One region of the Blautia sp. ZXY-1-B12 genome, then DNA from elsewhere that is predicted to be linked to it. Evidence: riboswitches for the same ligand, from Rfam matches in the RefSeq annotation. Region 1 holds a riboswitch; the other holds the start of a gene.
What was found. A riboswitch is a leader RNA that binds a small molecule or an ion and turns the genes downstream of it on or off. The one in region 1 is predicted to bind tetrahydrofolate.
Positions count from the first base shown of each region.

Region 2: it holds a riboswitch for tetrahydrofolate, as region 1 does, so the genes downstream of both, folE (GTP cyclohydrolase I FolE) here and AC075L_RS15930 (folate family ECF transporter S component) in region 1, are expected to answer to the same signal.

Region 1 is NZ_JBWJVP010000229.1:33,350-50,252, reverse strand. Features, by position in the region: gene AC075L_RS15955 (RNA-guided endonuclease TnpB family protein) at 1-321, shown strand, start outside; gene AC075L_RS15950 (RNA polymerase sigma factor) at 420-773, opposite strand; gene AC075L_RS15945 (alanyl-tRNA editing protein) at 1,247-2,398, shown strand; gene AC075L_RS15940 (amidohydrolase family protein) at 2,552-3,430, shown strand; gene AC075L_RS15935 (hypothetical protein) at 3,614-4,792, opposite strand; THF riboswitch at 5,330-5,434, shown strand; gene AC075L_RS15930 (folate family ECF transporter S component) at 5,521-6,081, shown strand; gene AC075L_RS15925 (GNAT family N-acetyltransferase) at 6,411-7,187, opposite strand; gene AC075L_RS15920 (SGNH/GDSL hydrolase family protein) at 7,288-7,986, opposite strand; gene AC075L_RS15915 (F0F1 ATP synthase subunit A) at 8,418-9,080, shown strand; gene atpE (ATP synthase F0 subunit C) at 9,343-9,561, shown strand; gene atpF (F0F1 ATP synthase subunit B) at 9,602-10,102, shown strand; gene atpH (ATP synthase F1 subunit delta) at 10,083-10,586, shown strand; gene atpA (F0F1 ATP synthase subunit alpha) at 10,603-12,102, shown strand; gene atpG (ATP synthase F1 subunit gamma) at 12,111-13,001, shown strand; gene atpD (F0F1 ATP synthase subunit beta) at 13,007-14,404, shown strand; gene atpC (ATP synthase F1 subunit epsilon) at 14,417-14,830, shown strand; gene AC075L_RS15875 (ATP-binding protein) at 14,942-16,453, opposite strand; gene bsh (choloylglycine hydrolase) at 16,576-16,903, opposite strand, start outside.
Region 2 is NZ_JBWJVP010000272.1:688-17,590, reverse strand. Features, by position in the region: gene AC075L_RS19290 (sensor histidine kinase) at 1-389, shown strand, start outside; gene AC075L_RS19285 (LytR/AlgR family response regulator transcription factor) at 459-1,175, shown strand; gene AC075L_RS19280 (hypothetical protein) at 1,268-1,453, opposite strand; gene AC075L_RS19275 (hypothetical protein) at 1,816-2,343, shown strand; gene ilvC (ketol-acid reductoisomerase) at 2,625-3,644, opposite strand; gene ilvN (acetolactate synthase small subunit) at 3,773-4,270, opposite strand; gene AC075L_RS19260 (tyrosine-protein phosphatase) at 4,431-5,483, opposite strand; gene AC075L_RS19255 (AEC family transporter) at 5,728-6,672, shown strand; gene AC075L_RS19250 (HAD family hydrolase) at 6,690-7,499, opposite strand; gene AC075L_RS19245 (M18 family aminopeptidase) at 7,553-8,821, opposite strand; gene AC075L_RS19240 (cupin domain-containing protein) at 8,954-9,280, opposite strand; gene folK (2-amino-4-hydroxy-6-hydroxymethyldihydropteridine diphosphokinase) at 9,417-10,268, opposite strand; gene folP (dihydropteroate synthase) at 10,326-11,135, opposite strand; gene AC075L_RS19225 (HD domain-containing protein) at 11,175-11,672, opposite strand; gene folE (GTP cyclohydrolase I FolE) at 11,669-12,226, opposite strand; THF riboswitch at 12,362-12,458, opposite strand; gene AC075L_RS19215 (ATP-binding protein) at 12,524-13,507, opposite strand; gene AC075L_RS19210 (DUF4869 domain-containing protein) at 13,513-13,971, opposite strand; gene AC075L_RS19205 (hypothetical protein) at 14,209-14,622, opposite strand; gene AC075L_RS19200 (Y-family DNA polymerase) at 14,637-16,166, opposite strand; gene AC075L_RS19195 (YaiI/YqxD family protein) at 16,203-16,658, opposite strand; gene AC075L_RS19190 (VOC family protein) at 16,669-16,903, opposite strand, start outside.

The DNA.
Region 1 (16,903 bases):
AATGTTACAGAACGTGTCAAAACAAAAAACCGCTATGTTTCTGTATCATGGTCTTTTTATGACCTTGAGCAGAAGCTGATTTACAAAGCGAAGCAGAATCAATCTTCTGTAATAAAGGTGGATCCTCGTTATACCAGTCAATGCTGTCCTGCTTGTGGACATACTGAAAAGTCTAATCGTAATAAGAAAATACATTTGTTTACTTGCAAAAACTGCGGTTATACGTCTAATGATGACCGTATTGGAGCTATGAATCTGTATCGTATGGGAATAAACTATCTTGCTGATAGCCAAGTACCTAATACAGTTGTAACAGAGTAAACTCTGCTACAAAGGGTGCTGTCAACCACCCAATGATGTAACGCCACTTTAGGCAGCAATGCCTATTGGGGATAAAAGGTCGGAGGCGTAAGCCGTTACTACGACTGGGCAGTTACAAGCCCATTACCTTTAGGTGATGGGTAGTTGACATATTCATCTTCGGGAGAGGATTGCCTGTCCGGAATCTGGGAAAAGTAGGTGTCTTCTGTTGGAATACTTCGCCGCCCGGCTGCTTTCAGATAATCCAGACACTTTCGGACAGCGATCTTACTTAACCAGGCTTTCTCATAATTACCATCAAAGCGGGAAAGGTTCTTATAGGCAGACAGAAAGACTTCCTGAGTGAGATCTTCGGCATCAAATGGATTACCGACAGATTTCAGGCAGATCGAATATATTAAGTTCTGGTATTGCTTAATCAGATATTCCAGATATTGCTTTTCTGTGATCATTACTGTCTCCTTTTCCCTGTTCATTTAATTATAACGCAGGAGGTGGGGGAATGGATTCAGATATTGGAAATTTTGAGAAAAAAGGGACGCGCAGAAAAATAGTTTGTTTTGTGTGCGGTTTCGGACACTAAGATATTCTAAGCTGCCAAAAATCTGCTAAAAGCATGAGAAAAATGCCACAAACTCGCCGCATGGCGGCTCAGACAGTGTGTCATTTTTCTCATAACGCAGATTTTTGCCAGCTAAGAATATCTAAGTATCCTGCAAATGCACACAAAACAAACTATTTTTCTGCGCTGGTTATTGGCTGTTTTGATTAACGGATTTTTTATAGAAAATATCTCTGAGTGACGGTCTTGCGAAGCCTTTTGATTTGGTCTATACTTGATTGCAATGAAATAAAATATGGCATTTATATTTATTATAGAAGATAATGCGGGGCAATATGACAGATTAACAAGGAGAGACAGATCATGACAGAAACAAGACGTTTATACTATGAAGATGTATATAAAAAAGAATTCACCGCAACCGTAGTAGAGTGCAGAGAGCAAAAGAAAGGTTATGCGGTCATTGTGGATGAGAGTGCTTTTTATCCGGAGGGCGGCGGTCAGCCAAGTGATGTGGGAACACTGGGGGATGCAAAGGTGACAGAGGTTCATGAGAAAGATGGAGAATTACTTCATTATACTGATAAGGCTCTGGAAGTGGGTGCGAAGGTTGAGGGAAAGATTGACTGGGCGCGCCGTTTTGACCTGATGCAGCAGCATTCCGGTGAGCATATGGTCAGCGGTATTATCCATGAGAAGTATGGTTATGATAATGTAGGTTTCCATATGGGAAGCGATGTGATCACTGTAGATTTGAATGGTATGCTGGATGACTCGCAGCTTGCAGAAATTGAGCGGGAAGTGAATGAGAGAGTGTGGGAGGATAGGGAAGTTGTAATCACTTATCCTGATGCTGAGGAACTGAAGACTATTGATTACAGAAGTAAGAAAGAATTGACAGGACAGGTTCGTATCGTGACGTTTCCGGGAGTAGACGTATGCGCCTGCTGTGGAACCCATGTGACACATACAGGTGAGATTGGAATGGTGAAGCTTCTCTCTGTAGTGAAATTCCATGATGGTATCCGTATGGAGATGATCTGCGGTAAACGTGTTCTGGATTATCTGAATATGGTGAATGAGCAGAATCATCAGATTTCCATGAAGCTTTCTGCAAAGATGGACAGAACAGCAGATGCAGTACAGCGTCTTCAGGATGAGAATTTCCGTATGAAAGGCCAGGTTGCCCGTATGGAAGAAGAGATGTTTAGGGCAGAGGCTAAGAAATGGGAAGGTGCAGGAAGTGTCCTGATCTTTAAAGAAGGTCTGGAAGCAGATTCTGTACGTAAACTTGCGGATGCAGTGATGAATACCTGTGAGGGCTGCTGTGCAGTATTTTCCAGAAATGAAGATGGAAGCTATAAGTATGCCATGGGCGAGATTGACGGAGATTTACGGCAGTATACAAAGGAAATGAATGCTGCATTAAACGGAAGAGGCGGCGGAAAGCCATTCTTTGTCCAGGGGTCTGTGCAGGCAACAGAAGACGAAATCCGAAATTTTTTTGAAAAATAAAAAATTGTAGATAAAAGATTATAGATAAAAGATTAAGTAAAACTGCGGAGTGGTTATTGAGCATAGAGTTGCATAGCGAAGCGGATGAGTTTATCCGTCTGACTCTATGTTTTGAATTAAGAAAGCAGCAGGGAAGAGGAAGAGAAACGGGAAATGTTTGGAGAATGTCATGCGCATATTATTATGGATGGTGTGAATTACCGCCATGCAGTTGAGGTGCATAAAAATGGACCGGACGACAAGATAATAAGAGAGCATCTGAAAGCATACCAGGAACGGGGAATTGTTTTTGTACGTGATGGCGGTGATGCGCTGGGTGTTTCTGCGAGAGCGAAAGAGCTTGCACCAGAGTATGGAATAGATTACAGAACTCCGATATTTGCCATTCACAAAGAAGGGCATTATGGTTCTATTGTGGGAAATGGTTTTGCCACAATGGTGGAATTTCATAAGCGTGTTTTGGAGGCGAAACAGGCAGGGGCAGATTTTATTAAGATCATGACTACCGGGATTCTGGATTTTAATGAACATGGAGCGATTACCGGAACACCTCTGGATGGGTCAGAGGTAAAGGAAATGGTACATATTGCACATGAGGAAGGTATGGCTGTCATGTCCCATACCAACGGAGATTACGGAGTACAGGCAGCGGTGGCTGCCGGAGTGGACAGTCTGGAGCATGGAAACTATATGAATGAAGAAAGCCTTGCCATGCTGGCAGAGAGCGATACAGTCTGGGTTCCGACTCTGGTTACAGTGAGAAATCTTCTGGGAGACGGGCGTTATGATGATGAGACTCTGAAACCGATCATAGAATCCGCAGAAGAGAATATCAGAAAAGCATTCCGGCTGGGAATAAAAACAGCCCCCGGAAGTGATGCGGGAGCTTACAGAGTTCTTCATGGAAAAGGAATCCGGGATGAAGTTCAGTCCTTTGCAGAAATCCTGGGAAATCAGGATACTGCATACCGCTGGCTTGCGGAAGGTGAAGCGGAAATCAAGAAGAAATTTACGGTTACTGTTCACTGGTGATATCCCGCGAGGTGTTTTGTGTGAGCGAAGGTCACAGAAAACCCGAGACATACCGCGCGAATTTATGCGATTAGCATAAATTAAGTTTGTGAAGCAAACGATACTCCTTGGGCATTGCACAAGGAGGTTCATATTTCCTGCATCGCGAAGCGTGTTGCTGAGAACGGAGTGAACAGTAACAATTTACGCATCCTGTACCTTAATTGCTGTATAAATATTAGAAGATTTTGATTTGGATGGATGGAAGGTAACACACACATAGTCGCCGTATTCCATGCCGCCTGCAGTGAGATCCTGCGCGTTTTCTGTACGGAAGGTATCTATGGCACCGTCATCTGTCTGTACAGTGATGGTGTTGGCAGTACTTCCAATGATCGTGCCGGTTACTGTAAAGGAAATATGTTTGTCATTAATGGTATCAGGATCCTCACCTGTCACAGCAATAATACGGACTTCTTCCAGGGATGTTGTTTCCAGATCTCCGATATAAGTAACATTAACATGAGATCCCGGGGCAATTCCTCCCTTGAAGTAAGCGGGAATTGCTGACATATCCAGATTAAAGGAGGTGTCACTTCCGGCAGGAAGAATCCGGAGGATATTCAGATTTACTCCCTGTACAGTTGCCAGCAGCTGTTTTTCTTTATTTTCTATCTGCTCCGGTGTCTGTGTGAGTTTTGGATCCGGAGTTGGGGTAGGATCCGGTATTTCCAGATCTTTCAGATCAGAAATACTCAGTACTTTCAGGTGACTGGCATTTAAGGATACGGAAGAATCATTGGAGGTATCCGGGAATTTTCCCTTGAATGTAAGGTAAACCCAGTCACCGGCTTTGATTCCATTCTGATAATATTGTTTTGTTCCTGTGATCGGATAGGTGGCTGTTTTTCCTTTCTTTGATTTTATTGTGATGGTATTGGAAGTCAGGGAAATGACCTGCCCATGCGCAGTGCGCTTTTTCAGCTTATTTTTTTTATGAAATTCATCTACAACCTTCAGAACATGTACACTGCCTGTGTCAGTACCGGAAAGCTGACCTTCGTAAATGATACTGATTTCATCGCCGGTGATCATGCCGCCTTTACATTCCAGGGTGGCATTGGAAACATTAAATACATAGGAGGCACTGTCCGTGTTCAGAATAAGCTGGCTTCCTGAAAAATCCTGCAGGGTACCGGAAAGTTCATCCATATAGATACGGTCTTTTGTTTCGGTTTCAGTTGTGGTGTCAGATGAAGAAGTAAGTTCCCGGACGGATGTGTCTCCGGTGGATGTGAATTGTTCCAGTATGGTTTCAGGGCTGCATCCGGCAAAAGAAAAGCTAAGGCCGGCACAGACACATGCAGCAAGCAGTTTTTTCATAATACAGACAGGACCTCCGATAAATCATTCGTTTGAACATGATTCCTGCCGTATGCAATAATTATTTACAGGGAGGGATATTGCTTTCCGGCGGTTCGGGGATAAAATCAAAAATTTTCCGGTAGCTTTCCCATTCGTCATTGTCTTTGGCAGGAGTGCATATCAGGCCGGTACATTCCGTACAGGCGTTGGTATTCAGGTAATTATCATAACATATATTATAAGGATTTTGGCAGTTATTTTTACATATTTCTGACATTTTTTACCTCCATGATTATAGCAGACCGAGGCGGGATATCTGTATTCATGTAATTTCTCATTTCTGAAGATGCCGGACTGCTGCATAATGTTATAGTATTAGTATATGCGGCTGTTTTATTCATAGACTTACGAGTGTTTGCAGCAATATTCTCAAGTAAAAAAAGCAGACCATTCGTATAGAATGAACAAAAAACAGCATTCAAATTTGTGAAAATAATAACGGAAAATATATTGCAATTTCTATGGATTGTGTTATAATTTCGATAAATAAATAATAGCGAAGTAGGATTTTATGCGTCAAGTGTTCACAGGCTGGGGAGTCGCCGTGAAACGAAAAGCAGAAAGCGTGCTGCTTACGATATAATTTCCGCACCCGTTGCTACATATGAGAGCATCTCATAATGTGGAGGGATTATTATTTATGTAACTACTCTATTTTTTAAACACATTATGGAGGTGTTTTTATTATGCAGAAAAAACAATATTGGAACGTAAAAACATTGGTGTTCATGGCTCTTCTGATCGCCATGCATCTGGTACTCACACGAGTTCTGGTCATTGATCTTGGTGCGTACCGTATTTCTGTGGGAAGTGTATGTACAATCCTTGCAGGTCTGTGGCTGGGACCGGTGGCAGGCGGTGTCTGTGGATTATGTGCAGATATTATCGGGTGCTTTATGAAAGGCTATGCTGTAAATCCGTTTATCACAGTTGCAGCAATCCTCTGGGGTGTGCTTCCTGCCCTTGCAAAACCATTATTTGCAAACAGAAAGAAAACAGGAAAGACAGTTGGTATCTGCGTATCTATCGTGGTAACTGCAGTTCTCAGCTCTTTGGTTCTTACAACAGCAGGACTTGTGATCATGCTTGGATATAACTTCTATGCGATCATGCCCGGAAGACTGGTACAGTTTGTAATTATGATCCCGATTTACTGTGTATTAACATGTCTGCTGTATTTCAGTCCGCTGACAGCAATGGTGGTAGGTAATACATCACCTGCAGTGCTGAAAAACAAAACAGTATAATTGAGTTACTGTTCACACACCACTATTCCGCGAGGTGTTTTGGCATGAATATGCCAAAATCCCGAGACATACAAGCCAAAATTCCATTGCCGCAGGCAATCTGGAATGAATTTTGGCTACGTTACTGTGAACGGAGTGAACAGTAACATAATTAAGTCAGAGATAAAATACAGAATAAGACTTGAATATTAAAATGATATACAACATAGTTGGCGCGAACTATGTTAAATGAATCAACTGATTCCCCGAAAAAGAAAAGTTAAAATCTATAAAAATTAAGAACTATCTGTAAAAGCAGAAAATGAAAATGCTTTACAGATAGTTCTTTTTTATTTCTCAGGCGGGAAATTTCCGTTTTCATCCGGCTGCACGCGGAACCAGTAGGTGTATAGCTGATGAAACCCCAGCGATTTATAAAGAGCGCGGGCATTGTCATTTCCTTCTACAACCTGAAGATATGCATTCTGTGCACCTTTTTTCATTCCTTCTTTCAGAAGTCCGGTGCAGATCTGACGGGCATAGCCATGTTTGCGGTATTCTTCTTTGACATGGATGGCATAGATGCCGATATAATCTCTGTCCAGAATACCAAGTCCGGTTGCGATGATCTGGTTGTCCATGCGGATGGAAGCACAGATGGTTTCCTTGAGGATTGCCTGATACATAGATGGAACAACCTTCCGGTGGATGGGATTGGTGGTGTTTTTTAAACGGAACAGACTTTCAATCCATTCGGAGGGAATATTGTCACAGAAGGTTACATCAGGATATGGAGCATCCAGCCGTGCGGCGTTCATGCTCATTGCCATGACATTGGTGGTATGCTGGATAGCATATCCACGGTTTTCCAGAACATAATCAAAGTCAGGAGAGACAAGAGGACTGATCTTAAATACAGCGGGGGTTCCCAGACGCTTATATACGCTTTCACAATATGGGATTTTTTCCCGCCAGGTGAGGGTGGAATTGCCGAACTGTTCTACGCTGTTGGTTCTGTGTGTATAAAAATAAGAAAATCTCAGGATCCAGCCGTCGTATAATTCCATCTTGTGAGATGGCCAGGCATTCAGAGACATATCTTCAATCTGTTTAATTGTAGTTTCCATAATATAAGGAAGACTCCTTTCCATAATAAGTCCGCAGATATGAGCGAGGACAGTGATTTATTATACAAAGTTCCGGGAAAATGCGCAATAGTTTATCTGTTCAGGGATTGTTATCAATGCTTTGAAGGAGAGGGAACAGTTTCTCGGCCAGAAGCTTATGCCCATACAAAGTAAGATGAATCCCGTCCGTTGTTATGGCATCAAATCCCGATTGAGTTGCTTCCTTATTAAAATAGTTATGCAGAGGCAGAAATGGAAGTCTGAATCTGACAGAGAGCTGTCGGATAATATCAGACATGGTATGGACATAGGGAATCCATGTCTCATATTCTTCCGGATGTGGAAAGATAAAGGGTTCCATAAGGATTACCTGCCTGGCATCTGCAGTGAGCAGATCCAATAATTCATTGTAATGAGTGGCAAACTCTCTTATCATCTGTTCTTTCTGAGAATCCATCCGGTCTGTGTTCATTATCAGACCGATATCATTGATGCCGATCAGCAGAGTTACAACAGGAGAGTGATGCAAAGAAATACGGTGTTGGCGGATATTTTCAAGGACTCTTGTCACAGTGAAGCCATCTATGCCACAGTTCCTGAAATGTATGGCACCTGTTGATTTATCTGTTAACTGTACAGCGCTTGATGAGCGTCCGATAGTATCTCCGGATATGGAGAAAGAAGGAGTCTGATTACGGAACATTTCTGAGAGTATCTGTACATACCCATTTCCCAGAGGAAAATCTTCAAATAAATGATTACAGTCCGTAATGCTGTCTCCCAGACAAATGATTTGCATAAAAAACCTCCTGTTTGGTATTACCAATATAAGGATTGGTAAGTGCAGAGATATAAAATTTATATAAAAACCATATAAAATAATATCATCTGCTTACAGTTCGGTCAATGAAAATTGCCTTTTTTTCGTGAAAATGCATTAAAAAAATTATGAAAATCTATTTTTCAATCAAAATGTCTGGATGAAATGCACAAAAAGAAAATCTATTTTTGCCAGAAATAGTCAAAATAATTGTTGACTTTTTAACGGATTTTAATATAATAATCTCAAAATCTTGAATCGATGGAAAGCTTATGAAATATTTTACAGACATAAGTTTAGGAATCCTGGCTGAGGCATCTGAGGCAGACAGCATAAAAAGCCAGAATATCTTCCGGAGATTTAAATAGAAAAAGGAGGGAAAAGAAACGGGTAATTTAGCAGACACGTTAATGGAAGAACTTCAATGTAAGACAGTTTTTACCATACCGGTGTTTGGAGGAATACCAGTTGCAGAGTCAGTAGCAGTGACATGGGTGATCATGGCAGTGCTTTTAATTTTGTCATTGGTGCTCGTAAGAAACCTGAGTGTGGAAAACCCCGGTAAGAAGCAGCTTTTGCTGGAAACCGGTGTCAGTTTTCTTCATAACTTCTTTAAGGATATCCTTGGAGAAGAGGGAAAAATGTATATTCCCTATCTGATGACAGTTGTCATTTACATTGGAATTGCAAACATTTTCGGTGTGTTTGGATTTGTACCGCCTACAAAGGATTTAAACTGTACGATCGGTCTTGCGATCACAAGTATTTTTCTGATCGAGTATGCAGGATTCCATAAGAAAGGTCTGAAAGGCTTTCTTAAAAGCTTCGCAGAGCCGGCACCGATTATGCTGCCGATTAATATTCTGGAGGTCGTTATTCGACCGACATCACTTTGTATGCGACTTTTTGGTAATGTGTTAGGAAGCTATGTGGTTATGAAACTTCTTGAGTTTATATGCCCGGCAGTTCTTCCTATTCCATTCAGCCTGTATTTTGATTTCTTTGACGGATTCATTCAGGCGTATGTATTTGTATTCTTAACTTCTTTATTTATCAAAGAAGCTATTGAATAAAAAAGATTACTGTTCATACAGGAATATGACACCTATATAAGACCTGAGACGCGGGACATAAGGGATAAGACAGCAGTTATGAACAGCACTTAAATGCTGTCCGGATATTCGGTGGGTCATAACGGTCATAAACAACCGTTGGTACAGACATCTGTTGCACAGACATCAAATGATCTCATCGGAATATCGACAGGATAGCATATTGTGAAGAAAGATTTGTAATATTTAGTTTATTTCAGTTAAACAACAGGAGGAAAAAGTTATGTTAGTAGCTATTGGAGCAGGAATCGCAGTTTTAACAGGTATTGGCGCTGGTATCGGTATTGGTATGGCAACATCCAAAGCAGTAGAAGCAATCGCAAGACAGCCAGAAGCAGAAAGCAAGATCAGCAAATCCCTTCTTTTAGGATGTGCCCTTGCCGAGGCAACAGCTATTTATGGTTTCGTTATCGGTCTTCTGATCGTTATCATGCTTGGCTAATTGATGGATAAAGAATAACTAAGAAAGGCAGGTGGGACAGGTGATCGAGATTAACATCAACCTGGTCTTTACAATTATTAACCTGATTGTTCTTTATCTTTTAATGAAAAAGTTCTTATTTGGTCCGATCCTCAATGTGATGGAGCAGAGAAAAAACATGATCGACCAGCAGTTCGCAAGTGCCAAAGATACAGAAGAACAGGCATATGAACTGAAAGGCAAATATGAAGATGCACTGAAATCTGCGAAAGACGAATCCATGCGTATTGTAAACCAGGCAAAGGATGAGGCAAAAGTACAGGCTGAGCGTATTGTAAAAGATGCAAACACACAGGCTGGTGCAATGCTTGACAAAGCAAAGGCAGATATCAGGACAGAGCAGGAAAATGCTATGAAGGCTATGGAAAGCAGAGTGGCAGAGATCGCGCTGGATGCAGCCTCAAAGATCATGGGAGAGAAAAACAGCAGTCAGCAGGATTTGTCCCTTTATGACCAGTTTATAAAAGAGGCAGGTGATTCCAATGACGGAAACAAGCATTAATTATGCAAAAGCATTATATGAGCTTTCTGTCCCGGAAGAAGCTGTTTTGGAGACAGAAAAGATTTTCAGGAGTACCCCGCAGTTAAAGGGTGCTCTTGAGAATCCGCTGGTTTCTTTAAAAGAAAAAGAACATGTAATTGACAGGGTTTTCCCACAGGAGATGAAAAATTTCCTGAAGGTGACCTGTAAATATCAGAAAATCAGCAGCATTTATGATATTCTGGAAGCATACGGTGATTATAGCCGCAAGCAGAAAGGTATCCTGAAAGCTGTTCTCACATATGTAACAAAACCGGAAGAAGCCCAGAAAGAGAAGATGGAAGATTTCCTTCGCAGGGAATTTGGAGCAAAGGAAGTAATCCTTACTCTCAGAGAAGACAAATCTTTGATCGGAGGCTTCATTCTTTCTGCCGGAGACAAAGAGTTCGACTGGAGTCTCCGCGGACGTTATAACAATTTAAGACAGAAATTGACACGGAGGTGAATAAAAGTTGGCTGCAATGAATCCAGATGAAATCATTTCGATTCTGAAAGAAGAAATTAAGAATTATGACGAAATCAGCAAGGACCAGGAAGTAGGAACAGTCATCTCCGTCGGAGATGGTATCGCCACGGTACATGGTATTGATCATGCTATGTATGGCGAGGTTGTAACCTTTGAGAATGGTCTGAAAGGTATGGTTCAGGATATCCGTGCAAACAGCATCGGATGTATCCTGTTCGGTAAAGATACAGGGATCAAAGAAGGAACAAAGGTAGCAAGAACCCAGAAGCAGGCAGGTGTGCCTGTAGGTGACGCTTTTATCGGAAGGATCGTAAACGCTCTGGGAGCGCCGATCGATGGTAAAGGTGAGATCAAGGCAGACGGGTATCGTCCGGTAGAGAATCCGGCACCTGGAATTATTGACAGAAAATCTGTAACAGTTCCTCTGGAAACAGGTATTCTTTCTATTGACTCCATGTTCCCGATCGGCCGTGGCCAGCGTGAGCTGATCATCGGTGACAGACAGACAGGTAAGACTTCTGTTGCACTGGATACCATTCTGAACCAGAAAGGCAAAGATGTAATCTGTATCTATGTTGCAATCGGACAGAAAGCTTCTACAGTAGCTAAGATTGTATCTACTCTGGAGAAACACGGTGCTATGGACTATACAACAGTATTCTCCTCTACAGCCAGTGACTGTGCACCGCTTCAGTATATTGTTCCTTATGCAGGTACTGCACTTGCTGAGTACTTCATGTATAAGGGAAAAGATGTATTAATGGTTTATGATGATTTATCCAAGCATGCAGTTGCATATCGTGCACTGTCATTGCTTCTGGAACGTTCACCGGGACGTGAGGCTTATCCTGGAGATGTATTCTATCTCCATTCCAGATTACTGGAGCGTTCCAGCCGTCTGAATGAAAAGGCCGGCGGTGGTTCTATCACTGCACTTCCTATCATTGAGACACAGGCAGGTGACCTTTCCGCTTATATTCCTACAAACGTTATTTCCATCACAGATGGTCAGATCTTCCTGGAGAGTGATCTGTTTAACTCCGGTATGCGTCCGGCGGTTAACGTAGGTCTTTCCGTATCCCGAGTTGGTGGTGCTGCACAGGCAAAAGCCATGAAGAAAGCAGCAGGAAGTGTCCGTATCGATCTGGCTCAGTATCGTGAGATGGAAATCTTTACACAGTTCAGTTCTGATCTGGACGAGGCTACAACTCAGCAGCTGAAATACGGAAGCGGACTTATGGAACTTCTGAAACAGCCGCTTTCAAGTCCGTTAAGTCTTCATGAGCAGGTCATCACTCTTTGTGCGGCAACACACAAGGCAATGATGCACGTGGAAACTAAGAAGATGAAGAAGTATCAGAGAGACATGCTGGACTACTTTGACAGTGCTTATCCGGAAATCGGAAGAGAGATCGAGGAGAAGAGACAGCTTCCGGATGAACTGGCAGAAAAGATCGTGAAAGTGGCAGAAGAATTTGCAGATAAGAGCAGGTAGGTGTTGATATGGGCAGTACGAAAGAGATTCAGACTCGAATGAAAAGCATTCAGGACACCATGAAGATCACCAATGCCATGTATATGATTTCTTCATCCAAGATGCAGAAGGCCAAAAGAATCCTGTCCGATACAGAACCGTATTATTATAATATGCAGGCAGCAATTTCCCGAATCCTGCGTCATATGCCAGATACAGAGCATCCTTTTTTCAGTATCCGTCATAAGATCGCAGAGGAAGACCGTAAGATTGGCTGTATCGTAGTTACCGGTGATAAAGGTATGGCAGGTGCCTATAACCATAATATCCAGAAAATGACAGAACAGTTTATGGCAGAGCATGAGCACTGCAAGCTTTATGTACTGGGTATGGTAGGCCGTCAGTATTTCACGAAGAAACATATGGATATCGCAGAGAACTTTCCATATACAGTACAGAAACCGACCATGCACAGAGCGCGTCTGATCTCAGAGGAGATTGTCAGAGCGTTCCTGGACAGAGAACTGGACGAAGTCCGTATTTTCTATACGGAGATGCAGAGTGCAGTTGCAATGGAGCCGGTGAATATGCAGCTTCTTCCATTGAAGAAAGCAGAGTTCCTGCCAAATCAGGCAATGCTTGCGGACATGCCGCAGGAGGAAATTGTGCTGTCACCATCAGCCGATGTACTTCTGAATACCATGATCCCCAATTACCTGACCGGTCTGATCTATGGATGTCTTGTAGAAGCGTATGCCAGTGAAAATAATGCCAGAATGATGGCAATGCAGTCCTCTACGGACAGTGCAAAGAAGATGCTCAGGGAGTTATCCATTGAGTATAACCGTGCGCGTCAGGCTGCCATCACACAGGAAATCACTGAGATTGTCAGCGGTGCAAAAGCACAAAAAAGGAAGTGACGACGATGAACAAAGGTAAAATTGTACAGGTTATGGGACCTGTTGTAGACGTTGTTTTTGAAGATGGAAATCTTCCTGAGATCAAGGATGCCCTTGAGGTAGAGAACAACGGTAAAAGATGTGTAATGGAAGTTTCCCATCATCTGGGAAACAATATGGTACGCTGCATTATGCTGAGCGCAAGCGAAGGCTTACAGCGTGACAGAGAAGTCATCGCCACAGGAAGCGGCATTAAGGTTCCTGTAGGTGATAAGACACTGGGACGTTTATTTAACGTACTTGGTGATACAGTAGATGACGGTCCTTCCCTTGAGGGAGAACAGAAATGGGTCATCCACAGAGATCCGCCGGATTTCGAACATCAGAAACCGGCTGTAGAAATCCTGGAAACAGGTATTAAGGTTATCGACCTTCTTGCACCATATGCAAAAGGTGGTAAGATCGGTCTGTTCGGTGGTGCCGGTGTTGGTAAGACAGTCCTGATCCAGGAGCTGATCCAGAACATTGCCACAGAGCATGGAGGATATTCCATTTTCACAGGTGTTGGAGAGCGTTCCCGTGAAGGTAACGACTTATGGTCAGAAATGAAAGAGTCCGGTGTTCTTGAAAAAACAGCCTTAGTGTTCGGACAGATGAACGAGCCACCGGGATCCCGTATGCGTGTTGCTGAAACCGGACTGACAATGGCTGAGTACTTCAGAGATGAGGAACACAGAGATGTGCTTCTTTTCATTGATAATATTTTCCGTTTTGTACAGGCTGGTTCCGAGGTTTCCGCCCTTCTTGGACGTATGCCTTCAGCCGTAGGTTATCAGCCAACACTGGCTACTGAGATGGGTGAACTTCAGGAACGTATCGCTTCTACTAAGGATGGTTCTGTAACATCTGTACAGGCTGTCTATGTACCTGCCGATGACCTGACTGACCCGGCTCCTGCAACTACATTTGCTCATCTGGATGCAACAACCGTTCTTTCCAGAAAGATCGTAGAGCAGGGTATTTATCCGGCCGTTGACCCGTTGGAATCTACTTCCCGTATCCTGGAGCCGGATGTTGTAGGTGAAGAACATTATGAAGTAGCACGTAAAGTACAGGAAATCCTTCAGAAATATAAAGAACTTCAGGACATCATCGCTATTCTTGGTATGGAAGAGCTTTCTGAAGAAGATAAGAGCACTGTATTCCGTGCAAGAAAGATCCAGAAGTTCCTTTCCCAGCCTTTCCATGTAGCTGAGAACTTCACAGGTATCAAGGGTAAATATGTTCCTCTGAAAGAAACCATCCGTGGATTCAAGGCAATCGTTGATGGTGAGATGGATCAGTATCCGGAAAACGCTTTCTTCAATGTTGGTACAATTGAGGATGTCATCGAGAAAGCAAAGACTGAGATGGGTCAGGAATAAGGAGCGGATTTTATGGCAGATACATTTGGTCTTGAGATTTATGCCAGTAATAAGCTGGCGTTTGCAGGACGTGCCAAAACCCTGACAATCCCGGCTGTTGACGGTGAGCAGGCCTTTCTGGCACAGCATGAGAATATTGTTGCTGCTATCATTCCGGGAGAAATGCGTTTCGAGGAAGCTGATGGCACAAAGCATGTTCTGGCTGTGAGCAGTGGGTTTGTGGAGATGATCAATAACCGTGTGAAGCTGTTCTGTCTGACGGCAGAGAGTCCTGAGGAGATTGATATCCGCAGGGCACAGGAAGCGAAAGAGAGAGCAGAAGAGCAGATGAGACAGAAGCAGAGTATTCAGGAGTATCATATGAATCAGCTGGCTCTGTCCAGAGCTATGGCACGACTGAGGGTTACGAGTCATAAAGAAATTTAAAGAAACAAAATATATCAATAAAAAGCATCTTTGGATGGTCTGATGAAGGCTTTCCGTAGATGCTTTTATTGCTTTGTACCATGTTCTGACTTGTTTCTTAGCTGGTGAAAATTATTTTTGCAGAGTCCATTTTCTGTTTGAATTATTTCCAATTGGAGATACATCAGGTATTTCTTTTAAAATAGCCCGGGTTCGCGGAAGACTTAATCCAATATATTCAGCAATATCACTGGTTTTTGAGATATTGTTTTTAGATAAATACTCTCTGATTTTTTCTATATTTTCCAAAGTTTTTTTGTTTTGTTTTTTATGACAGGATTTATTCGCTTGTTTTTTATCGCTTGTTTTTATCGCTTGTTTTTTATCGCTTGTTTTTATCGCTTGTTTTTTATCGAAGCTAAGAATCAGAAGAGTTCTGTCTGGATCAAATTGTTCTTCTATAACTGGTTCAACCCAGCCTTGATCCTCCCATGTGTTAAAAATGTTGGGTACTCCGCTGCCGGCACGCTCGCCGATATTGATCAGATTAAACATTTTCATGAGTACTTTGTTGCGAGGATCAGAAATTCCCCCTTTTTTCATTTGTTGTTTTCCTGTTCTGGAATATCCTGGATTTTCAAATACTATTCTGTCAGCTTCTTTTCGGACTACAATGCCTCGAACACCATAAAAGTCTGCATTTATCAAACAGTTTGCGAGGGCTTCCCTCAATGCTTCATGTACGGGAGTATCATCAATACGGTTTCCATCGATTGTTTTAAAAGGTACCTTGATATCTTTAACAAGTTTATTATATACTCGGAAGTAAAAATCACATATATTACCGGACCATTCACCGGAACTTGACTGTAAGCGATCGGTCCAGCGTATAGTTGGATCCAGAATTTCACGATAATCTAAAAAATATTCAGGGAAATGTCGTACAATGTTATATTCATCTCCAAACATTAGCATTCCTGCAGCTGTTGGATGAAGGCATTTATCAATATTGGAAATGGCAGCAGCTCCTATGCTGCGTAAATATTCAGAATCATTTAAACGGCCAAATGGATGTGCAGGTTTAAGGGCTCGATGTCTGTTGCGATATCCCTGAATGGTTTCATAATTTAGGTCGCTTATTGGAACATCATCCAGTACATCCATATCCATAGTGTTGTCTGTCTGGTCGCGGAGCATGGCTTTCACCTGAAGTTTGGTACAATGATAGTCTCCTTCGTGATTTCTTCGAAATGTTCCGCCAAATATATCATCATTAATATACACAGGTTTTTGTTCTCTGTTTGCCATAGGAACATAAATCACGATGATAGTATCTTCATCCTTCTCATATATCTCTACATCCTGATCAGATAGAAGATTTACGTTGACCTTTTTTCGATTATTGATTGTATCCCAGAAATGTTTTAACAGCTTGTCCCTGTCTGTACTTTTTAAACCTGTAGTTCTCCAGGTTCCATCTTTGTTTTCGGCAACTCCCAGAATAATTACGCCGCCATAACAATTTGCAAAAGCAGAGTAAGTCTCCCATAAAGAAGAAGGAAGGCCGCCATTTGCTTTTTTTACTTCGCGCCGGTTATCTTCTTTATATAAGTTGAACTTTGTAATATCAAAAAAATGTACCATTGTTATTACCTCTTTTTGAAACCAATAATTTGTCTTTATTATACCGTACAGAACTGAAAAATGGCAATGGCTATAATTAAAGAATATTTGTCGAAATTGCCACAGGTATAGAGTGCTTCACATTAATTCTGGAAACAGATATTCTGTTTTGCGAGTACAGGATATCGGATTAGGACTGTTGTATCCAGATTTTCACGATGCATATCGACAGCATTGATCTGATGATTTTCATAGGTGGTATAATAATAAATTCCCTTTGTTGTGTTGCAGCAGGAAGTGTAGAGAGTGATCTCATATTTGCCTTTTGCTACTTCGCAGCAGCCACGCTGCTGATCTACGGAGCCGAGGATGTGGAAGAACTGGCTGACGCTTTCGAGTTCGGAGTCGCCGGACCTGGAGTTCATTTTTGTGAAGGCAACTTTGGCAAAGCGGGAGGCGGAGGAAAGGTCT
Region 2 (16,903 bases), on a different contig from region 1:
CTGTGCTTTCCATTTATCATTCCCGTTTCACAGACAGAGGATTGTCTCTTATATGCAATGTTTCTACAGGAAAAGAACTTCCATGCTCCGATCTGTCCCTCTGTACAATCCTGTCCAATGCGCTGGAAAACTCCATGCATGCACTGGAGCAGCTGGAATCACCTTCAAAATGGGCCCGGCTTACTCTTTCACAGAAAAAGAATCACATTCTGTTCCAACTGGAAAATCCCGTAGAAAAAATTCCGGCATTTGTAGATGGAGTTCCGGTTTCTACCAGAAACGGGCATGGAATCGGTGTCAGGAGTATTATTTATTATGTGGAACAATTGCATGGACAGTGTCATTTTTCTATCGTGGACCATTGCTTTGTCCTGCGAATTATCATCTGACACAGGATTTCCACTGCCGGATACAATACATAACATTTATTCACTCACAGAAAGGTTTTGATAAAAATTATGAATATTGCAATTTGTGATGATGAAATACTCTTTACCCGGGAATTAAGTTCACTTCTGACTCACTGGGCGGAAAAAAATGATTTTTCACTTACCCTGTATCCATATTCCAACGGTGATGATCTGTTAACAGCTCTCCGGACAATTCCGGTAGATCTGATTTTTCTCGACATCATCATGCCATTATTAAACGGCATAGATACAGCAAGAGAAATACGCAGCATGGGACTGACTGTTCCTGTGATTTTTCTGACTTCTTCCAGAGAATTTGCCCTGGATTCCTATGATGTAAAAGCTTTTCATTATCTTTTAAAACCAGTAAATACTCTGAAACTTTTTTCTGTTATGGATGATTTTTTTAAAACTTATCATGTTCCGGCTGAAACTTTCGTCGCACATACTGCAGACGGATTCTGCTCAATTACGCTCAATGATGTAGATTATCTGGAAGCTCAGAATAAACAGGTTCTGGTCTGCCTTTCAAATGGAACTACTTTAAAAATCCGCGAATTATTTGTAAAGTGTGAAGGGGTCTTTACTCCGGAAAAAGGATTCTTTAAATGTCACCGAAGCTATATTGTAAACCTGTCCCACATAAAACAGTTCACAAGAACTATGGTCACTACCGGCATTTCCTCTGTCCCTATTTCCAGAAATAACTATTCTGCATTCAAAGATGCCTATTTTTCATATATGTTTGATTCCAACTCCGGTTAATCCGATAATTACAGCATTTGCGGGTTACTATCCCCTCCGTTCTCAGCAATACATTTCGCAGTTCACTGCTTTTCGTACACCCTCACATATTCTTATCGTTCCATTTCATGTGCCTGTTTGTAGATTTCACAGGCAGCATAATTCACACATCTGTCATGTGCACAATCCATAAATGTGAGGGTTCTTTTATCTCCTTCCATCGTATATTCGCAGCAGACAGTCTGCCCTCCATTACATGTTCTGCAAAATCCCGAAATAAACTCTTCTTCTATCTCCATTTTATCCTCCTCAATTTTCCTTATGTCTCATTATCGTTCCGAGAAACAAAAATACAGGCAACAATATATTCGTTACTGTTCACAAATATTTTTATTTATTCGTCCGTTTTTTGTTGCATTTTACAACAAACAGATTTATAATCAGTATAACATAGAAATGTGCGGAAACACTATAACAAACATAAAATAATCGTAACTGTTCAGTACCTTCACAGTTACGAGTCAAAATCCATTAAAAATCGCCTTCGGCGATGGGATTTTGACTTGTATGTCTCGGGATTTTGGCATGTTCATGCCAAAACACCTCGCGGGATAGTAGACTGCTGAATAGTTACAAATAATCAAAAAAGAGGGAAAATGTCATGAACAGAGAACTTTATGATGAGGCAATACGCTCCAATATCCTGTCACGCAAACTAATCGAACAGTTGATGGAAAGTATGAATTACAGTAGTATCTCTTTTATCAACTGGACTGTAGAGGTACTAAAGATTATTAAAACACGTCTGGAACGCGGAGATAAAATCACAGACGAAGTATCCGGAATTACTTATGATATAAAATCTTTCCGAAATTTTGTAAGCACCAATTTTTCTTCCTATATTACAAGTCAGGTCTTTGATGCTCCTGATAAGGCAGAGAAAGTATATTTTTCTCTGGAAGCCACCGAAGACGGACATGCCTACAATATGGTTATGGCAAATTCATCAAAGGACAAAACATATAAGTGGATTTCCAGTCTCAGCGAACGCTTTTCATTAGTGGAGATGATCGCTACCGGAATTGTATATCTTAAAGATAACAGGACAGATACATATCAGCCATTTATTTCCGGAAATGGTAAGTACTGCAGATATGACGTAGAAAAAGGGCAGATTATCGAATTATAAAACGTTGAGATTGATTTGCATCTTATTATATTATGCATAATCTTAAGAATTGCATAATACAGAACAAACAACCATCATTGAGTCAGTACATACAAGAAAGAATCCTGCTTGCAGGATTCTCCGCCTGCGGCGGGTCGCTTCAGCGACATAATTCCTCTCCGTCGCAGTGCGATCCTGCCCGGAGGGCTTTTTTATGTTATAGGAACATTACAGAGTAATTTCCTATAACATAAAAAATCCCCTGCCATTCAGCAGGGGATTTTAATTTAATCATATTCAGATTAGTTGTTGATAAGTTTGTCTTCGCCATTCCAGCTGTAAAGTTTACGGATTTCTTCGCCAACTTTCTCAGACTGATGCTCAGAAGCTTTCTTTCTCATAGCTTTGAAGTGAACCTGTGCACCTGCATCAGACATATCAAGTAAGAAGTCTTTTGCAAATGTACCATCCTGGATATCAGAAAGAATTTTCTTCATAGCTTTCTTTGTATCTTCTGTGATGATCTTAGGTCCTGTGATGTAATCACCATATTCAGCAGTGTTGGAGATAGAATATCTCATTCCTGCGAATCCTGACTGATAAATCAGGTCTACGATCAGCTTCATTTCATGAATACATTCAAAGTATGCATTTCTTGGATCATAACCAGCTTCAACAAGTGTTTCGAAACCAGCCTGCATAAGTGCGCAAACACCACCGCAAAGTACAGCCTGCTCACCAAAGAGGTCTGTCTCTGTCTCTACACGGAATGTAGTTTCAAGAAGACCAGCTCTTGCTCCGCCGATTCCAAGACCATATGCCAGTGCAAGATCCTGAGCTTTTCCTGTGTAATCCTGCTCTACAGCGATAAGACAAGGTGTTCCTTTTCCAGCCTGATACTCACTTCTTACTGTATGACCAGGTGCTTTAGGAGCGATCATTGTAACGTCAACATTCTTTGGTGGTTTGATGCATCCGAAATGGATATTGAAACCATGAGCAAACATTAACATGTTGCCTTCTTCAAGGTTTGGCTCGATGGATTCTTTGTAAAGTTTAGCCTGTAATTCATCATTGATAAGAATCATGATGATATCTGCCTGTTTAGCTGCTTCAGCTGCTGTATATACCTTAAAGCCCTGCTCTTCAGCTCTCTTCCAGGATTTGCTGCCTTCATAAAGACCGATAATGACATCACATCCGGAATCCTTTAAGTTCAGAGCATGTGCATGTCCCTGGCTTCCGTATCCAATAATTGCAATTTTTTTACCATCCAGTAAGCTTAAATTACAATCTTCCTGATAAAAAATCTTGTTAGCCATTTTATTTTCCTCCTGCTAATCGTAAAAAAATTTATCGTTAAGGGATGCTCCCCTAGCAAACTATAATATGTACTGTTTCTGAGATATTTTTCAATTTCCTGCGTTCCGAAAAGCCTTCCTGTCTTTCATCAGAAATAGGTTACATCCTGCGAACCTCTTGATAAACCGGTCATTCCTGTACGTGCAAGTTCGAGAATCTCGTAATCACCCATCAGCTCAAGAAATGCTTCCAATTTATTATGGTTGCCTGTCATCTCCAATATCATGGAATCCACACTTACGTCTGCAACTTTCGCATGGAAAACATCCGCTATGGAAATGAGTCCCTGTCTCTGCTCCGGTTTCGCAGCCACCTTGATCATCATTAATTCATGGCATACGCTGTTGTCCGGCTCCAGGATCTTAATATCTCTTACATCTACAAGCTTGGCAAGCTGATTCGTGATCTGCTCCAGAATCAGTTCATCCCCGCTGCACACAACGGTAATTCTGGAAAAACGCTCGTCCGCTGTTACACCTCCGGTAATGCTGTCGATGTTATAGCCTCTGCGGCTGAATAATCCAGATACTCTGGTTGTTACACCTGCAGTATTATCTACTAACAGGGATAATACTCTCTTCTGCATGTCCCACCTGCTTTCAACGTGTACATTTTCACCACGTTAATATAATAAATAGCTCGTATGGTTACCATTATATCAATAATCGTGATTTTGTCAATAAATTTTTCGCACAAAAACAAATGTCTTTCTGTGACAGCTTTTGTAAAAACATCGAATTAACTGCCTATATCAGATATTTATTTCTGAACTCTTCGATCATTTTCGGTTTCAGATAAAATACGGTCTGGAAAAACCTTTCCATAGAACCATAAGTCTTTTTCACTGTTTCAAAAACAGCAGCCAGATACTCCTCTTTTACATTATATATAATCGGAAGCTTCTCGGTCATTTTCTCATCTGCCTCCGGCCAGGTCTGTACAAGTCTCTGCATATATACCAGTTTGGGCTCCATATAACGGTTTGTGCGCAGATAGTCTTCATATATCACATCTTCCTCCACCCCCAGCAGACTGAGCAGAAAAGCAGTCCCGATCCCTGTACGGTCCTTTCCAGTTCCGCAATGCCACAAAACAGCACCTTTTTCCTGCCTGAAAAGAATATCGATAAACTTCGCATACTGTTTCAACACCAACTGATCCATGCATAAATTCCTGTACTGTCTGATCATATATTCTTCCATATCATCCGGGAGTCCTGCAAGCATTTTCACAAACTGTTCTCTGTTGCTGATAACCTGCACATCCTCATCCACAACCGGTACATGGTAGTATTCTACTTCTGCTATAATAGTATCCGGTTTACATTTTCTCTCTTCTGCCGAACGCAGGTCGATCACCGTCTTCAGATTGTATTCTTCTCTGAGTCTGTTCTTATCGCTCTCTGAAATATGATAAAGTTCCCCGCTTCTCAGAAGCCTCCTCGGCAGGATGTGTCTGTCATCAGCTGTAACGATCGCACCCAGATCTCTGGTATTCGGCAGACTATGAAGAGATATCCTGCCGCCCTTCGGGAAACCTGTTGCCATATCCGGGTTTAATATCTTAAGAATGCGGATACACTCATGAATCTCTTTTTCTGTCATATCGAACTTGTATCTCTTCTTACGTCTGGTAACAATTACAAGATAATTTACACTCAGCTGTCTGTCATCACCTTCATCTGCTCCCTCTTTTCGCATATATGCCCATACAATGTCTTTACATGGAAGATTGTTTATCATCATATGTCTGGTAAAAACCAGAAATCCATCTTCTATCCTTATCTTTCCATACTTCATGATCCACCACTCCACTGTCTGCAATTTTATTACTGTTCACTCTGCTCTTAGAGCGTGTCTGAAAAATCATTCCCACAATCTGCAAGGCATACTGAACAGCAACCATTTTTTTCAGAATAACACAGAAATAGGAATTTGACAATTCCTGTCAAACGTTTATAATCATGGTGTTATTGTGATATAGCAATCACCTTATGAACCGTACTTTTTGTACAGAAATTATTTTTTGAAAGGATTTATGAAAATGGAGAATCTTATTTTCTGTCTTAATGCTACAATCCCGATTTTTCTCACCCTGATGCTCGGGCTCTTTTTTCGGAAGATCGGACTCTTTGATGACACCTTTGTCAGCCGTCTGAATAAGTTCGTATTTAATGCAGCTCTGCCTGCGCTTTTGTTTCTGGATATTGCAAAGTCAGATTTCTACAGTGTATGGAATACGAAATTTGTATTGTTCTGCTTCTTTGTCACACTGATCAGTATCGGAATTTCCACAGGACTTTCCTATCTGCTGAAACCGCGAAATATCCAGGGCGAATTTATCCAGGCTTCTTACCGGAGCAGCGCTGCGATCCTTGGAATTGCAATTATCCAGAATCTTTACGGAAACGCAGGAATGGCACCACTTATGATCATCGGAAGTGTGCCGCTTTATAATGTGATGGCAGTTATAACACTGTCACTGTTCGCTCCCGGCGGCGGTAAACTTGATACCGCAAAACTTATCCGAACCCTGAAAGGAATCGCCACGAACCCTATTATCCTTGGTATCCTGACAGGTATGGTATGGTCGCTGCTTCATCTGCCAATGCCAACAATTCTGAATACTGCCGTAGATAATCTCGGAAAAACAGCGACTCCTCTTGGGCTGATGGCCATGGGTGGCGCACTGAAATTCGGCAAGGCATTCGCAAGGCCGAAACCACTGATCGCATGTAGCTTTCTGAAGCTTGTGGGATATGAAGCTGTATTTCTTCCACTGGCTGTGCTTCTGGGATTTTCCCATGATATGCTGGTTGCGATCATTATCATGCTTGGTTCTGCCACTACTGTAAGCTGTTATATCATGGCCAAAAACATGGATTATGACGGCGATTTTACTTCCGGTGTGGTTATGACTACCACTCTGTTAAGCTCCTTTACCATGACAATCTGGCTTTATATATGCAAAAGCCTGGGACTGATCTGAGCCCAGGCTTTTTATGTTTATATTAGCTTCAGATATTCCAGTCCGTTTCTGATTCCATAATGGAACATATCCTGTGTAATATGATCAGCCAGAGCTTTTATTTTCTCTGAACCATTTCCCATGGCAACCTTCACGGCCGCATATTCAAACATGGCGAGATCATTATTGCTGTCTCCAAACACGATCGTATCCTCCCATGGAATATCAAAGAGTCTGCACACTGCCGAGATCCCCACTGCCTTGTTAAAGCCCTTTGGGACAAGTTCAATGGTGGTTCCCGCAATCCCTGAACCACTCTCATGACGGATAATGTCATAATACTCACTCAGTTCCCTACAGGCAGCTTCTGCATCACAGCCTTTTATCATTTTGGCACTGATCTTATTAATGCGCATACAATCTTCATTTCCCCTGATGGGACGCCATTTAGATCCTAAAGATTCTGTGATCAGATCCGTATACCAGTTCACATCTGTATTATATTCATCCTTATCATAATACATGAAATCTGCACCTTCCATAACCGGGACCAGACCATATCTGCGCAGGATTTCCACTGATTTTTTTGCAACTTCCGGGGGCATCTCTTTATTAAAAAGACGTTCTCCATCCTTTTCAATGGTAGCCCCGCAGGCACTGATCATACCGGTAAACGGAAGCTCTTCCAGATACCGGGAAACAAAGGCCCTGCTCCTGCCTGTGCAAAGCCATGCGTCATGACCGTTTTCTCTTAATTTCTTCAATGCCTCCTTTGTGCTCTGGGGTACACCCTTTTCCATATCGCAGAGTGTTCCGTCTGCATCAAAAAACACTGCTTTTCTGTTCACTTTCTTATCTCCTGATTTTTATATTTACGTTTATCTGCCAGTGTACCTGCAAACTATGCAAAAAACACTGTCGCTGCCTTAACCAGGCTCTCTGTATCTTTCGCACCTGTTGTTTCATATACAGAATGCATGGCAAGCTGTGCCAGACCGATATCCACTGTTTTCACAGGAACCTGGGTATTGGAAATATTTCCCAGCGTGGATCCGCCTGCCATATCCGAACGGTTCACAAAGGTCTGGTACGGCACCTTTGCCCTGTCACAGATATCCTTGAAAATTGCAGCGGACACTCCGTCTGTACAATATTTCTGGTTTGCATTGTACTTGATCACGATTCCCTCATTCAGCACCGGACGGTTTACCGGATCTGTCTTATCCGTATAGTTTGGATGGAGAGCATGAGCATTATCTGCAGAAATCATAAAACTGTCTGCAAGTGCCATATAATATTCCTCCTGGGTACGTCCCAGTCCCATATTGATCCGCATCAGAGTATCCTTCAGGAAAGCAGAAGCAGCGCCCTGTCTTGTACTGCTTCCCACTTCTTCATTATCCAGCACACAATGTACAGAAATGCTTTCTTCACGATTTCCCTGCAGGAATCCCTCCATAGAAGAGAATGCACACTGCAGATCATCCAGTCTGGGTGCAGAAACAAATTCCTCATTTACTCCCCACAGAGTACCCGGAGTTCTGTCATAAAGAAACAGATCATGTCCCAGAATATCTTCTGTCTTTACTTCTGCGGCCTCAGCCACAGTTTCCATAAATCTGCCCTTTCCTTCCTTATCGCTGAAAAGAGGCAGCATATCCTTCTGCACATTATATTTATATCCGTCATTTACTTCCCTGTTCATATGAATGGCAAGATTAGGAATAACCAGCAGATCTCTGTCCACAGCCACCATCTTCTCTCTGATTTTTCCATCCTGACGGACGATCAGCCTTCCTGCCACTGACAGAGGTCTGTCAAACCATGGAGACAGAATCATTCCACCGTAACGCTCCACATTCAGTTTGATATAAGCATTCTCCACCTCTATCTCAGGATTCTCCTTAATCTTAAGGGAAGGGGAATCACTGTGGCTTGCCATAATATGAAACTTCCACACAGGCTTCTGCGGAATGGAAAAAGCTATGATCGCAGAATGATTTCTGGTCACATAATAATTTCCGCCTTTTTTAAGCTTCCAGTGATCCTCCTCTTTCAATTCTTCAAAGCCTTCTTTGTCAAGCCTTTTGGTCATCTCCGTCACTGCCTGAAATGCAGTAGGGCTTTTCTCTATGAATTTCAGTAACTTCTTTGCTGTTTTTCTGTACATAGTTTGATTCTCCATTTGAATGATTATGAAATGATACCTGGTTTATACTATTTTTTATTATAATCAGTCTGTCCTGGTAATAAAAACAGCAGTCATTATTTCCATAAGAAATATGTGCTGCTGTTTTTTATATCAGTCTTTAATGATCAGAGCCATAAAAACCAGATCTGTATTTCCTGTATTTGCAAGTGCATGTCCATGATTGTCCGGTGTGAATGTAATATCTCCTGCTTTTACCGGACGATAGGTACCGTTGTCATTGTATTCGCCCTGTCCCTGTAAAATATAGTAGGTTTCACTTTCTCCATGATGTTCATGATATCCCAGTGAACATCCCGGCTCCAGGGTTACCTGTGCATACAGTCCACATTTACCATTCAACTGTTCTGCATCAAGGATTTCTTTGATGATTACGTGACCATTTCCACCTGCCATGTGTTCTTCGCGTCTGATTTTCATAATTTTTTGCCCTCCTGTAGATGTTTTCTCTTTTATAGAATTTCCATTGAATATATCATAGCACTGTTTGTAAAAAATGGCAAAGTAAATATCAATGGAACATTCAACAAAATATCGTTACTGGTTACTGTTCACTTTATTTTGCAGTATTTTCAGATTTGTTCAGAAGGCTGTCCAGAAGCTGCGAAATGGTCTGATTTAACACAGGATGTCGCAGATACGGAGCAATCTGATTCATTGGTACAAGAACGAAATCGCGGTTGTGCAGATCAATATGAGGAATATGAAGATCTGGCATATCAATAATTTCCTGATCATAAAACAGGATATCCAGATCCAGTGTCCTTGGTCCCCAGTGGATGATACGTTCCCTGTTTGCCGCCTGTTCTAACTGATGCAGTCTCACAAGCAATTCTCCAGGAGTAAGAAGTGTCCGCATTTTCAGAACTCCATTTAAAAATTCATCCTGATCAGTAACTCCGTAAGGTTCTGTAATAAGATAATCGGAAATTGCCTCTATACGGCATCCTTTTGTCTCTGCCAGACCACGGATCCCATTGTCTATATACATCTTTTTATCACCCATATTAGAGCCAAAAGCAATGTAAGCAGTATGCCATTTCCGTGTAATTTCCACAGATACGGTTTTCAAAGGAAGACCAACCGGTGCCCAGGGCTTTTCAATCTTCAGAGTAATTTTTTCAAGTCCGGAAAGAGAGCAAAGAAGCATTTCTGCAAGATTCTCTGCAAGAGATTCCAGAAGTTTATAAGTATGTTTTCTGGTGAAATCAGTGATCATATGGCTGACTTCGCCATAGTTTATGGAAGCAGACAACTCATCGGTTAATCCCGCCAGACGTGTTCTGGTAAAAAGCGTGGCAGAAATAACAAATTTCTGTCCCAGAACATTTTCCTCGGGATATACACCATGGTTTGCAAAAACCTCCAGCTCTTTAATTTCTATTTTGTCTAATCTGGTCTCATCCATAACAGCAAATCCTTTCTGTATGTTATTTATATTTACCATCTGTTTTGTGCCAGTAATTTATCTGCGTCCCAGGATTGCTTCTGTCATCTGGATCACACGCTTGTTTTCTTTAACATCGTGGACACGGACAAAAGAGCATCCCTTCATTACGCCAATTACACTGGTAGCCAAAGTCCCCTCCACGCGCTGATCTACAGGAAGATCCAGTGCCAGTCCGATCATGGATTTGCGGGATGTACCAAGGAGAACCGGAAATCCCAGATTCTGAAAAAGCTCCAGGTGATTCATTGCTTCCAGATTCATTTCAAATGTTTTTCCAAAACCAATTCCCGGATCAAGCATGATTTTTTCATCTTTAATGCCAGCCTGTCTTGCAAGATTGACACATTCCTGTGTTTCGGCGAGCATATCAATGAGAAAGTTTTGATATTCTGTATTAGATTTGTTGTGCATCAGGCAACAGGCCACATCATATTTTGCGATCACAGCTGCCATTTTCGGATCATATTTTAATCCCCAGATATCGTTAACCAGGTCAGCTCCTGCCTGGATAGAGCTTTCAGCAACACTGCTCTTAAAAGTATCTACAGAAACAGGAATGTCAAAATGTTTTTTGACCGCTTCAATAACAGGAAGAACTCTCAGTGCTTCCTCGTCAGCACTGACAGGAGTATGACCGGGACGTGTAGATTCGCCTCCGATATCAATAATATCTGCACCATCAGCAATCATTGCCTCTGTATGTTTCAAAGCTTCATCCATATGATTCCATTTGCCGCCGTCAGAAAAGGAATCAGGGGTAACATTCAAAATTCCCATTATGTAAGTATGATTCTTAGTATCAAAAAAACGGTTTCCAATTTTCATGAGCAGAACCCATCCTTTCTTTTGTGCTTATGAAGAAGATCAGTATTCAATTTTCATATTTTTTTTATCATCAGACCAATAGCATTCGGAAGCAGCGGAACATAAAAAACAATTTCTGGACTGCTTATCCGCTTTATAAAGAAGTGCTGCCAGCGTACTGCAGGAATCTCCTTTTCGGTGATGTCCAATGGAAGACAGAATCAGTTCTTTTTCCTGTTCTGTAAAGTGCAGATCTGTCAGAATTTCCCGTGCGATTTCTACTCCTGCAATATCATGGGGAATGTTGTACTGATATTGCTGTGCACGTCCTATATCATGAAGAAGTGCTGCTGCATAGATAAGCTCTTTGGGCAACTCCAGATGTTCCTCCAGTGCATAAATGTACATCAACCGTGCAACATCCAGAAAATGTTCAGGGGTATGACGGCAGAAGATCCGTTCACTTTCAAGTTCCTGTATTTTTTTATAATGTTCCTGATAAACCGGGTGCCTCCAGATCCGATTGACACGATCCATATCTGAAAAATTGTTATTCATCCTTTTACCATAGAAAGGAACATTTTCTGCAGTTCCTTATCTTCTGTAAACGCACCACGGGTTACAGTAGTGATTGTTTTGCTTCCTGGTTTTTTTATTCCGCGCATGGTCATACAGGTATGTTCCGCTTCCAGCATTACCATAATTCCTTTTGGATCCAGAGTACGCTCCAAAGCATCTGCAATCTGAACAGTAAGCCGTTCCTGGATCTGTGGCCTTCTGGAATAAACCTCTACTGTACGTGCCAGTTTGCTTAAACCGGTAACTTTGCCGTTGGGGATGTATGCAAGATGAGCTTTTCCATAAAAAGGCATCAGATGATGCTCACACATGGAGTAAAAGGTGATGTCTTTTTCCAGCACGATTTCATTATTTTCTACAGGAAACTGCTTTAACAGATGCTGATCCGCTTCATGACCAAGACCTCCGTAAATTTCTTCACACATGCGGGCAATCCTGTCAGGAGTATCAATCAGACCTTCCCGTGTGATATCTTCACCGATACCTTCCAGAAGCAGACGGACTGCCTGCTCAATTTTCACTTTGTCAACCATTAAAAAATAACCTCCTTTGTATTTTTGAAATGGAGATTATCCTTTTGACCAAATTAAAAAGGATATCTCCAATTGTGATAGAATGTATGTCGAAAACATTCCCTAACACAATATGAGATATCCTCTTATATTGTTTGCAACGGGTGCGGATAATATACCGTAAGACGCACTTTTCGTTTCAGTGACAACTCCCCATTCACCGAACACTTGACGCATAAAATCCTATTTTGCATATCATTCATTTCGGTATTCAGTATACCATGTAATACGATAATAGAAAAGGGTTTTTCTGACTTTTCAGAATGATTTTTCCCAGTCTACCAATTTCATGATTGTTTTTACCGCATTCACTATTCTTGGAGCAAAGTACGCCTTTGTAAGCCTTTTCTTCGAATATGCCCATATAAAATTCTTACTGGTACTTTCTATCAATAAATCTGTAAAATATCGTTCCCAACTGATATACTCTTTACTGTCTATATATTCTTCCGGATTCTGAAGTATTGTTTCTACTTTTACTTCCGGTATTTCCTTTGTTGAAAGTAACAACCACTCAAAAGATTCTGGTGCATAGAGTACAATGTTTCCCTGTGTTTTAATGCATTCACTGATATCTTTCATCTCTGAACCAAATGCAGCTCCATCTACAATGACCAAAATTGTACCCTCTTCATTCGGTCTCTGTTCCAACTGTCTGATGATATTTGACTTCCCACCAGCAGAAAAACAGTTCACACCCTTCTGTCTGGACATTTCTTTAAAAAATTCAAATCCAGAATTGGAATCCTCTGTTATTACAAGTTTCGGATTGATATTCTTTTCCTCTGATATTTCACCGTACAAATGATAAATCTCATTATATTTCTGTTTCGCATCATGAAATTTTCCAGATTTGCGAAATCCATATATTTCACTTACACTATATGGCAATGCCGGAAGCTTTTCTCTTGTGGCCAGTACAAAGTAATTATCAGATCCCTGCACAAGCTGTGCAAACTTCTTTGAAACGAGGAAGCGATTTCCTTCATCAATAAAAATAATGCTTCCTGTTGTTTCTTCTATCTTTCTTTCCCAATCCTCACTATCAATCACTTTACAGGGGCAGTCACAGGAAAGAAATACACCGCTGTCCGCACCATATCTTCCATAATCATGTATAAGATCAATTAAAACAGTCTTACCTGATCCACTGTCACCAGTAATAATTGTAATATTCCTATGAATTACAAAATCATATTTCACTTTTCTGGATTCTACAATGATTCTATGTGAACCTTTCATAATCACTACTCCTGTTTCATTTCATTTAAATACTTATTTGCTATAGGAACAAGTTCCTTCATTGAATGGACCGTTTCTCCTCCATTTTGGACTTTTATCTCAAATTTTGTGTCTTTTCCAAAACTCATCATATGTCTGAGATTAATGGTAACATCTTTAATCCTGCCTATTTCCAATATCCATTTTGCACAGTTATCGCCACAGGTCGAGGCATTGAAAATCCGATCCGGTTCATTTAAAATCAGCAACAACGTTTTCACTCCTCCTGACAGTCTTTCAGGAGGAATCTGTCCCAACACCGGACTGTTAATGCATTCACCACTCAATACTTCTGAATCATCAATATCTTTAATCATCTTTTTCGCCAGTTCTGCATCAAGCCATTCTGGTTCATAACTGTTTTTAAAATAAACATTTGTATTATAAATACTGTTTTTCACATCTCCATAAATAATGTTCAACATTTATAAGAGCCTCCTCTCAAAATACAATTCTTCTTATAACATGGTTTCGTTCCGCCAAAGAATCCCGGTCTGATTTCTCCAACCTTGTGTCCTCTACTGCCAGAACTATAGCAATCCTCTAAAATAATGCATCTTAATCCAGCCCATCAGAGTGTGAAATCCTGCGTCAATATAGCAGAAACTTAATTTTCGCTGTACTAGTGAAACATTCTATATTCTTTGTATCTGTTTTCGCATTTACCACTCTTCACATTTAATATCACTTATCCGTTCGATTGGAATGACCGTTTGATCCGTCATAATTATGGTATGCTCGTATTCGTCTACCTTTTTTACAATACCGGAGCACATAACATAGGATCCACCGGCTTTTTTTGCATCGGGAATAAAATAAGTTATCGATACATTCTGTTCTATACCGATATTATTTCTGATTATGTTGATTTTTTCGTTCAGCTGAGCAATCACTTCCTCACTCAATTCCAATCTTTCATCAGTTAATCTTGCCGTTTCTTTTATCGCAGCATCATGTCCAGTCAAGGCTGCAAAAGGAGCAAACTGCGCTGCCCGATCCCGAAAAGGCATTTGCGGATGATTCTTAGAGACCGGATGCGGTAAATTAATGATATCGTCATAAGAATTATTTTTCATCCCTTCCAACTCCTTTACGCCTTATGTCCGCCAATCTGTTCATTTCTGTCCCGGGCGGTTGCACCTTCCTGAAGATTCATCCCCTTCAGCATAGCATTTTTTCCAAATTTCTTTTTAATACTGAGCATTGCTTCCTGCATACGTTTTTCGCGATCCAGCGCAGCCTCTTCCTCTTCCTGCTTTTTCCTTTGCGCCTCATAATCCGTAAAAAGATCCAACTGCTCATACACTTTTTCTTTCTTTACAGAATTTTCATCCACAAGCCTGTTCGCTGTGATATTAATTCTTCTGATAAGCAGGTTTCTGTCAACAATACCGTCATATAGTTCTATTACTGCATCCGTTATCATTTTTGTTGAGGAAGTCTGCCGTTTCAGATTGGTCGTTCCATGTGCGTGTTTCGGAATTCTTCTTCCATAACGGTCGATCGTAACCTCACCATGATATTTCTTTTTCCTGTCGGTATTATTCAAATTCTCAATATCATAACCAACTGTCAATACAATCTGATCCGTCACAAGCTTCTTATCCACCAAATCCAAAACCATCTGGTCCGTCATCTCTTTGACGACTAATTTTGCTTTTTCAAAGTCATAAGGACAATGAAGTACCTGTCCGGAACAAACACTGTTCGTTTCCGGTTTGTAAGCCTTGACCATTTTCATGGTACAGGGCTCATATCCCCAGGCATGATCGATCAGCAGCTCTGCATTAACGCCAAACAGTTTATATAGCAGATCTTCGTTATATAATTCATTCTCTTTTCCGATGGAACATCTGGCAATATCACCCATCGTATAGAGGCCATATTCTTCCAACTTCTTTGCATATCCCTTTCCGACTCTCCAGAAATCAGTAAGAGGTCTGTGGCTCCAGAGTTTCCTTCGGTATGACATTTCATCCAGTTCTGCAATTCGTACACCATCTTTATCTGCTTTAATGTGCTTCGCCACGATATCCATCGCAATCTTACACAGATACATATTCGTTCCAATTCCGGCAGTTGCCGTTATACCTGTCGTTTTCAGCACATCCTGTATCATGGTCATTGCAAGTTCCCTTGCTGTCATATTATAGGTATGCAGATAATCCGTTACATCCATAAATACTTCGTCGATCGAATAAGGGAAAATATCTTCCGGCGCAATATATTTCAGATAAATGCTGTAAATTCTGGTGCTGTATTCCAGATAGAGAGCCATCCGGGGAGGAGCAACAATATAATCAATCTCCAGTGCAGGATTGATATTTAATTCTGTACTGTCATCAGAAGAACCAATAAATGTTCTGTTCGGTACTTTCCACCTGCGGGCACTATTGGCTTCTTTTACTTTTTGAACAACCTCAAATAAACGAGCCCTTCCGGGTATCCCATAACACTTTAAAGCTGGAGATACCGCAAGACAAATCGTTTTTTCTGTTCTGCTTTTATCCGCAACCACAAGATTGGTCGTCAAAGGATCTCTATTTCGTTCTTTACATTCCACAGACGCATAGAATGACTTAAGATCAATTGCAATATAGGTTCTTTCCTTTTCCGTCATTCTGCACCTCCCAATTCTCCTGTGTTCCGTTTGTGATTATTTCTCCTTATCCATTGCCATATGTATCATTTTCTCGAAGGATTCTCTGAAATGCTCATCATCCTCCGATATTCGTTTTCTTGGTCCTTTTAAATGATTCTTTCCGAATGCTCTTCGTGCCTTCTTATTCAGATGCCGTTCCATAAGCATCTGGTCAATATTCTCATTGGTATACCATTTCCCAGACTGATGAATCGCATAAGCACCTTTTCCTAATACCATTGCCGCCACTCCATAATCCTGTGATACAATAATATCGCCTTTATGACAAATACTGATCAGTTTATAATCCACTGCATCTGCACCGGCTCCAACTACGATCACTTCACTGTAATCAGATGATAACACATGATTGGTATCACACAACAACGTTACCGGAAGATTATGCTCTTTTGCAACTCTTTCAACGATACTGACTACCGGACAGGCATCTGCATCAACCAAAATCTGCATATTCCCTCCTTTAATTGCACCTGAACGGAGTGCGAACCTCAATAAGATTACCACTGGGATCATACAGTCTTACAAGCTTCTGCCCACCTGCAAGTTCTGTCAGTTCGGTGGCATATCGGACGAAATACTTACCAGATTCATATTTCGCAAGCAATCCATCTATATCAAAATCCTCGAAATACAATTCCATCATGTTATTGAACGGCGTAGAAGTTTCATTCAATGTTTTCCCCCATATGTCGGCA